2 linked regions of the Spirosoma aureum genome follow. The protein of the gene in region 1 interacts with the protein of each later gene in a pairwise test. Links are inferred from orthologs where the notes say so. Each region holds a gene or a part of one and is shown on either strand. Other genes may lie near its edges. The genes, in order: G8759_RS08885 and G8759_RS26925.

Region 1 (3,279 bases):
AGGCCAAAGCTTCGCCAGCCCGATCATTGCCAATAAAGCAAGTATAAACCAATCGAGCCCGACGCGGGCCAGGAGTGTGCCTAACGAATTTTTTGCCATACAGATTGGTAACTGGCTTAAAGCCGGTTTCGTTTCTGTCAAGCCACTTCGTTTTGCCTATCTGGAAAAAGTTCAATAAGGCTGGATAAAGAAAAAAGGCTAATCAGTTGATTTAGAGGTTTTACGCTCGTAAACTGATTAGCCTTTCTGTGAAACTGGAGCCTCCTACGGGATTCGAACCTGCGACCTACGCATTACGAATGCGTCGCTCTACCAGCTGAGCTAAGGAGGCAATGTTTAATGAACAATGAATAATTTATTGCCAATTGACATTATTCATTTTTTTATCGGGTGCAAATATAACAGGCCGGAATTTAATAACGCAACTATCCGTTCTATTTTTGGTAAATTTGCAGCATGATTTCCATTACGAACCTCTCGTATTATTTGGGTAGCCGGGCTCTCTATGAAAATGCCTCGCTCCACATCAAACCCAACCAGAAAATCGGCCTGATTGGCCTGAATGGTACTGGTAAGTCGACATTGCTCCGTATTATCAACGGTGAATATCAGGCCGATGGGGGTGTTATTTCTAAAGCAGGTGATGTAACAATCGGCTTCCTGAACCAGGATCTGCTATCATATCAGACGGATGATTCGATCCTGTCGGTAGCCATGCAGGCATTTGCCCGTCAGAATGAATTGCAAAAACAGATCGACGAGTTGCTCCACGAAATGGAAACCAACTATCGCGATGAACTGGTCGATAAACTGGGTAAAGTACAGGAAGAGTTCGACGCTCTGGATGGTTATACGATTCAGTCCAGAGCCGAAGAAATCCTGGAAGGGCTAGGCTTCTCGACCGACGATTTACATAAACCGTTAAAGTTGTTTTCGGGTGGCTGGCGAATGCGGGTTATGCTCGCTAAACTGCTCTTGCAAAAGCCGTCGCTGCTGATGCTTGATGAGCCAACCAACCACCTGGACTTACCCTCGATTCAATGGGTCGAAAAATACGTTCAGAATTACGAAGGAGCCGTGATCGTGGTTTCTCACGACCGCGAATTTATTGATAATGTGGTCGATACCATTGTTGAAGTATCGGGTGCAAAATTAAATTATTATGCCGGTGACTACTCCTATTATATGGAGGAAAAGGCGCTGCGAAATGAGATCCAGAAGGGCGCTTTTGAAAACCAACAGGCAAAAATCCGGCAAACGGAGCGGTTTATCGAACGGTTTAAAGCGAAGGCATCAAAGGCCAAACAGGCACAAAGCCGGGTTAAACAACTCGAACGGATGGAGCTTGTCGACGATGTGATCGACAGCAATGCCCGGGTAAACTTTAAATTTAACTTCTCGCAGCAACCGGGCCGTCATATCTTGCACTTAGATGATATTTCGAAAGCTTACGGCGAAAAACGAATTCTGACCCATTCCACCGCTCGGCTCGAACGGGGTGATAAAGTTGCCTTGATTGGCGCAAATGGACGCGGAAAGTCAACGCTGCTGCGGATCATTTCGGGTTCAGAACCCATTGAGGGAGAGCGGGTTCTTGGCTACAATGTCTCGTTTAGTTTCTATGCCCAGCACCAGCTTGAATCACTACGGGTAGAGGATTCGATGCTGGACGAACTCAAGCAGGCAAACCCAACCAAATCGGACGGCGAACTGCGTGGTGTACTGGGATGCTTTCTGTTTTCGGGCGATGACGTTTTCAAGAAAATCAAAGTGCTGTCGGGGGGCGAAAAATCGCGGGTGGCTTTGGCAAAGGTGTTGCTCTCACAAGCCAATTTCCTGCTGCTTGACGAACCGACCAACCACCTTGATATGCAGTCGGTAAACATTCTGATTCAGGCGTTGCAGCAGTACGAAGGTACGTACGTAGTTGTTTCACACGACCGATATTTCGTGTCGCAGATTGCCAACAAAATCTGGTATATCGAAGACGAACAGATTAAAGAATACCCTGGCACCTACGACGAATACGAGTGGTGGCAGGAAGAACGCAAAGCGCAGGGCTTACCAACAACGAAACAACCCGTTGACACGTCAAAAACACTGCCAGTAGCCAGTCCGGCACCGGCTACAAACGGCCATGCGCTCAATGGAAATGGCAAGTCAGCTACCAATGGGCGGGTTTCGGAGGAGGAACGGAAAGAATGGCAGAAGACGCTCAAGAATCTGAATCGTCAGGCTCAGGAGTCGGAAACTAAAATTGCTCAGCTGGAAGATCGAAAAAAATGGCTTGAAACCGAGCTTGCCAATCCAGCCACTTATGGCGACGATAAGCTGATGCAGGCCAAAAATGACGAGTATCGGCACATAATTGCCCAAATCAACCAACTCCAGGACGAATGGGAATTAGCCATGCTGGAAGCTGAAGAATGGGAAAAGAAACTGGCGTAACCCGCTAACTTATATTGGTTTTATGCAACAACAGCCGGAAGGATCAACTTTCCGGCTGTTGCTTTATATCGTGTGGAACTAAGCGCCGAACCTCACATATAAAAAGAAAGCGCCACCGGAAACAATTACCCAACTGATAAGTGCCAGCAGGGTAGCCGCGCTGGTTTTAAGGTAGTTGACTGGCTTTTGGTAGTTCAGGAACTGGTAATAGGCAACCGTTAAGTAGATTAGTTGAAACAACAGTAACGACCTATTTAAATAAGGTAAATAGTCCCTGAAAAGCAGTCCCAGTGCTAAGGTCAAAACAATACTGAATAGCGAGAAAAAACTCGAAAAGAAAACCTGAGCGACTAAATGCTCGGCATAGTTGATGCCGGTTCTTCGGAAATAGAGCCAGAAAACGAATGCAAAAAGTGGTATGGCGGCTAGACCAACGATGTTGATGTTTTCTTCGATGAAAAGCACGGCCTGCCGACGGCGCATCACATAAGGTAATCGCTCTTTAGTGACAGTTGGCTTTAGCTGTTGCGTCGTTTGTCGCTTATCCGGATAATTGATCGTATAGGGTTTTATCAGAATATTGACGGATAAATTGAGCCCCAGCACCAGTAAGAGAAACGAGAACGGATTAAAGTACTTTTTACGCTTCTTCTCCAGTATGTATTCTCGGGCCGTAACACCCGGCTGAATCGTCAGATTTTTGATCAGCGAGAGAACACTTTTATCAACGCTGAAAATGGCCTGAAAAAACTCGTCGAGAATATGTAGAAGCTTAAAGCGGGGCAAATGCGCCGTCTGACCACAGGTTGGACAATGGATAAAATGATTTTC
Region 2 (3,676 bases), 4.6 Mb from region 1 along the record:
CTAGGCATAGAGCCCTATAAATCCGAAATAGTGGAAACGGAAGGAGTCGCAACGTCTTTCTTCCGAATCAATCAAACCAAAATTGAGCTACTGGAAGCCTTAACTCCGACAAGTCCGATTGCCGGATTTCTGGAAAAGAAAGGGGAAGGCATCCATCATATTGCCTTTGAAGTAGATGATATCTATGCAGAAATGGATCGGCTAAAAGGCGAAGGCTTTACGTTGCTGAGCGAAACACCCAAAACGGGAGCCGACAATAAGCTTGTCTGTTTTTTACATCCGAAAGGAACCAATGGCGTATTAATCGAACTATGTCAGGAGCGCAAAAATAGTGACTAAGCCTTTTCTATGTAGCCATTAGATTAAGAAGGCATTGATCAACTAAACCCTCATGAATACTGTTATAAAACGAAGGGTGTCGTTACTAGCAAAGACATAGAATAAAAACCAAAAATTTTAGGGCCAACTGTTTGGCCGATACGTTACCTTTGCGGGTCAAAACAACGACGCGCCCCCGTCATGGATCAGTACTCATATATCGCCAATTCCGACGCGGCTTACGTAGATCAACTCTATCAGTCTTACAAGCAAGACCCCCAGGCAGTTGACGAAAGCTGGCAGCAATTTTTCAAAGGATTTGAATTCTCATTGACCTATGGCGAAAACGCCAATGGGTCCAATGGTAAAACCAATGGCGCTTCAGCCAATGGAAACGGGCAAACCGCCCATCAGGCTGATGTTTCGGCAAAGCCGGTTGACGCCAGCCACGCCGAAAAAGAAGTTTCGGTCGCTAGTTTAATTAAAGCGTATCGGTCTCGTGGCCATTTGCTGGCCAAGACGAACCCGCTGAAAGCCCGTAAAGACCGCCAGCCTCGGGTCGATCTTCCCGATTATGCGCTGTCTGACGCGGATCTGGACACCGTATTTGAATCGGGTAAATTACTCGGAATCGGACCCGCTACGTTACGGGTCATTATGGATTCGCTTCGGAAGATTTACGCTGGTGAGATCGGTTTCGAGTATATGTACATCCGCGAACTGGATGTCAAGAACTGGCTCCGGAACAAAATTGAGAAGGAAGCACTCGTGTTTATGCCTTCTCTCGATGAGAAAAAACGCATTCTCGAAAAACTGAATGAAGCTACCGTTTTTGAAAACTTCCTGGCCACAAAATATTTGGGTCAGAAGCGGTTTTCGCTCGAAGGTGGTGAGGTAACTATTCCGGCGCTGGATACAATTATCAATCAGGCGGCCGACATGGGCGTTGAGGAAGTGATGATCGGTATGGCCCACCGGGGGCGCCTGAACGTATTGGCGAATATTCTGGGCAAATCATACGAATCAATATTTGATGGGTTCGAAGGAAATGTGCCCGATCAGGTACATGGTGATGGTGACGTTAAATACCATCTTGGCTATTCCAGCCTGATTGAAACCAAATCGGGAAAGCAGATCAGTGTCAAACTGGCTCCGAACCCGTCGCACCTGGAAGCCGTCAATCCGGTAGTTGAAGGGTTTGTGCGGGCACAGGCCGATGAAGAATACAAAGGCGACTTTACCAAAATAATGCCCATCCTGATCCATGGTGATGCTGCCGTGGCCGGGCAGGGTATTGTCTATGAAGTGACACAAATGGCTAAGCTGGCGGGTTACAAAACCGGCGGTACAGTCCATTTTGTGATTAACAACCAGATTGGGTTTACGACTGACTTTGAAGATGCCCGGTCGTCGATTTACTGCTCCGATGTGGCTAAAATTATCGATGCGCCGATTTTTCACGTAAATGGCGATGATCCCGAAGCGGTAATTTTCTGCGCTAAACTGGCGGTTGAGTTTCGTGAGAAGTTCAATCGTGATGTCTTCATCGATATGGTCTGCTATCGTCGCTACGGTCATAATGAAGCCGATGAGCCGAAGTTTACCCAGCCAACGATGTATAACATCATCGATAAGCACGCCAACCCGCGTGAGCTCTACAAAGACCTGCTTATTCAGCGGGGCGATGTAGACGCCGAACTGGCAACGCGCATGGATACGGAGTTTAAAAAGCAATTGCAGGATCGCCTTGATCGGGTGAAACAGAAGGCCGAAATTCCCTATAAACCACTGCGCCTTGACCTTGACTGGGCTGAGCTTCGGTTTAGTGAGCCGAGTGATTTTGATAAGTCGCCCGAAACGAAAATTTCGCCCGAAACGCTGGAATTGGTCGGTAAAGCTCTGGTGAAAATTCCGGAAGGATTTAAGCCGTTGAAGCAAATTGACAAATTGCTGAAAGATCGGCAGACCATGCTCAACGATACGAAAATGGTGAACTGGGGAACGGCTGAATTGCTGGCCTATGGTTCACTGCTGCTCGAAGGAAAGCCCGTTCGGTTGAGTGGTCAGGATGTGCAGCGTGGTACATTCTCGCACCGCCATTCCGTGCTGCATGATGCTGAAACGAATCAATCGTATTCGTCGCTCGATTTCATTCAGGAAGGCCAGCAGAAGTTTCAGGTTTACAACTCGCTGCTGTCGGAATACGGTGTGTTGGGATTTGAATATGGTTATGCCATGGCGAACCCCCACGCATTGGTCATTTGGGAGGCACAATTTGGTGATTTCTCGAATGGTGCCCAGTTGATCATCGACCAGTTTATCGCGGCTGCCGAATCGAAGTGGGGTATCCAGAACGGTTTGGCGCTCCTGCTGCCGCATGGGTACGAGGGTCAGGGACCTGAGCACTCGAATGCCCGTCCAGAACGCTATTTACAGCTCTATGCCGAACACAATATGGTCGTGGCCAACATCACGACGCCAGCCAACTTCTTCCACCTGATGCGTCGGCAACTGGCATGGGCATTCCGTAAACCACTTGTGGTTATGTCGCCTAAGTCGTTGCTACGTCATCCCAAATGCATTTCGCCTGTGGATGAACTGACGCAAGGTAGCTTCCAGGAAGTTCTTGGCGATAGTTATGCACAGGCTAAAAAGGTGAAACGCGTCTTACTTTGCACGGGGAAAGTGTATTATGACCTGTTGGACAAGCAGCAGGCTGATCAGCGTGATGATGTAGCTATCGTTCGGCTGGAACAGCTGGCTCCATTGCCTAAAAAACAGTTGGATGCTGTACTGAGTCAGTACAAAAAAGCGGAGCTATTCTGGGTACAGGAAGAACCAGAAAACATGGGATACTGGTCTTACCTGTTGCGTGTCGGCATGGGTCTGCCGATTATCTCACGGAAGGCTGCGGCTTCGCCAGCAACGGGTTACCCCAAAATACATACCCAGGAACAAGCAGACATCGTTCGCAGAGCGTTTGAATAACAAGGAGTTTTGCCATTTGTGGTTTATCGTTTTAATAGAACGATAAACCACAAACCAAGAACCACAAACTATAGAAAAATGGCCGTTGATATGAAAATTCCTCCAGTGGGGGAATCCATTACCGAAGTTACTGTTGGCACCTGGTATAAGAAAGAAGGTGATCATGTAAAAATGGACGACGTTCTCTGTGGACTCGACTCCGATAAAGCGACGTTTGAATTAACGGCCGAAGCCGACGGAATCCTTCACATTCTGGCACAGGAGGGCGATGTGTTGCCGATCGGCGCCAGCATTTGCACAATTGATAACGGCGGTAGCGCACCAAGTGCGGCCCCGACACCTGAGCCAGCCAAGGCTGAAGTGCCTAAAC

The links.
Region 2: the proteins of G8759_RS08885 (region 1) and G8759_RS26925 interact in binary tests that used the Escherichia coli proteins (3 or more experiments, as listed by UniProt). The link is inferred for Spirosoma aureum from one-to-one orthologs.

The regions. Positions count from the first base shown.
Region 1 is NZ_CP050063.1:2,226,141-2,229,419, forward strand. The notes cover bases 1-2,952. They hold G8759_RS08885 (ABC-F family ATP-binding cassette domain-containing protein), read left to right. Parts: upstream 1-456; coding sequence 457-2,448; downstream 2,449-2,952. Other genes in these bases: G8759_RS08875 (bile acid:sodium symporter family protein), read right to left, coding at 1-99; G8759_RS08890 (DUF3667 domain-containing protein), read right to left, coding at 2,527-2,952. Also shown: more of G8759_RS08890, read right to left, coding at 2,953-3,279. UniProt on the Escherichia coli protein: Genetic data indicate it may be involved in ribosome assembly or function.
Region 2 is NZ_CP050063.1:6,778,304-6,781,979, reverse strand. What follows is about bases 158-3,506. They hold G8759_RS26925 (2-oxoglutarate dehydrogenase E1 component), read left to right. Parts: upstream 158-519; coding sequence 520-3,306; downstream 3,307-3,506. Other genes in these bases: odhB (2-oxoglutarate dehydrogenase complex dihydrolipoyllysine-residue succinyltransferase), read left to right, coding at 3,385-3,506; mce (methylmalonyl-CoA epimerase), read left to right, coding at 158-339. Also shown: more of mce, read left to right, coding at 1-157; more of odhB, read left to right, coding at 3,507-3,676. UniProt on the Escherichia coli protein: E1 component of the 2-oxoglutarate dehydrogenase (OGDH) complex which catalyzes the decarboxylation of 2-oxoglutarate, the first step in the conversion of 2-oxoglutarate to succinyl-CoA and CO(2).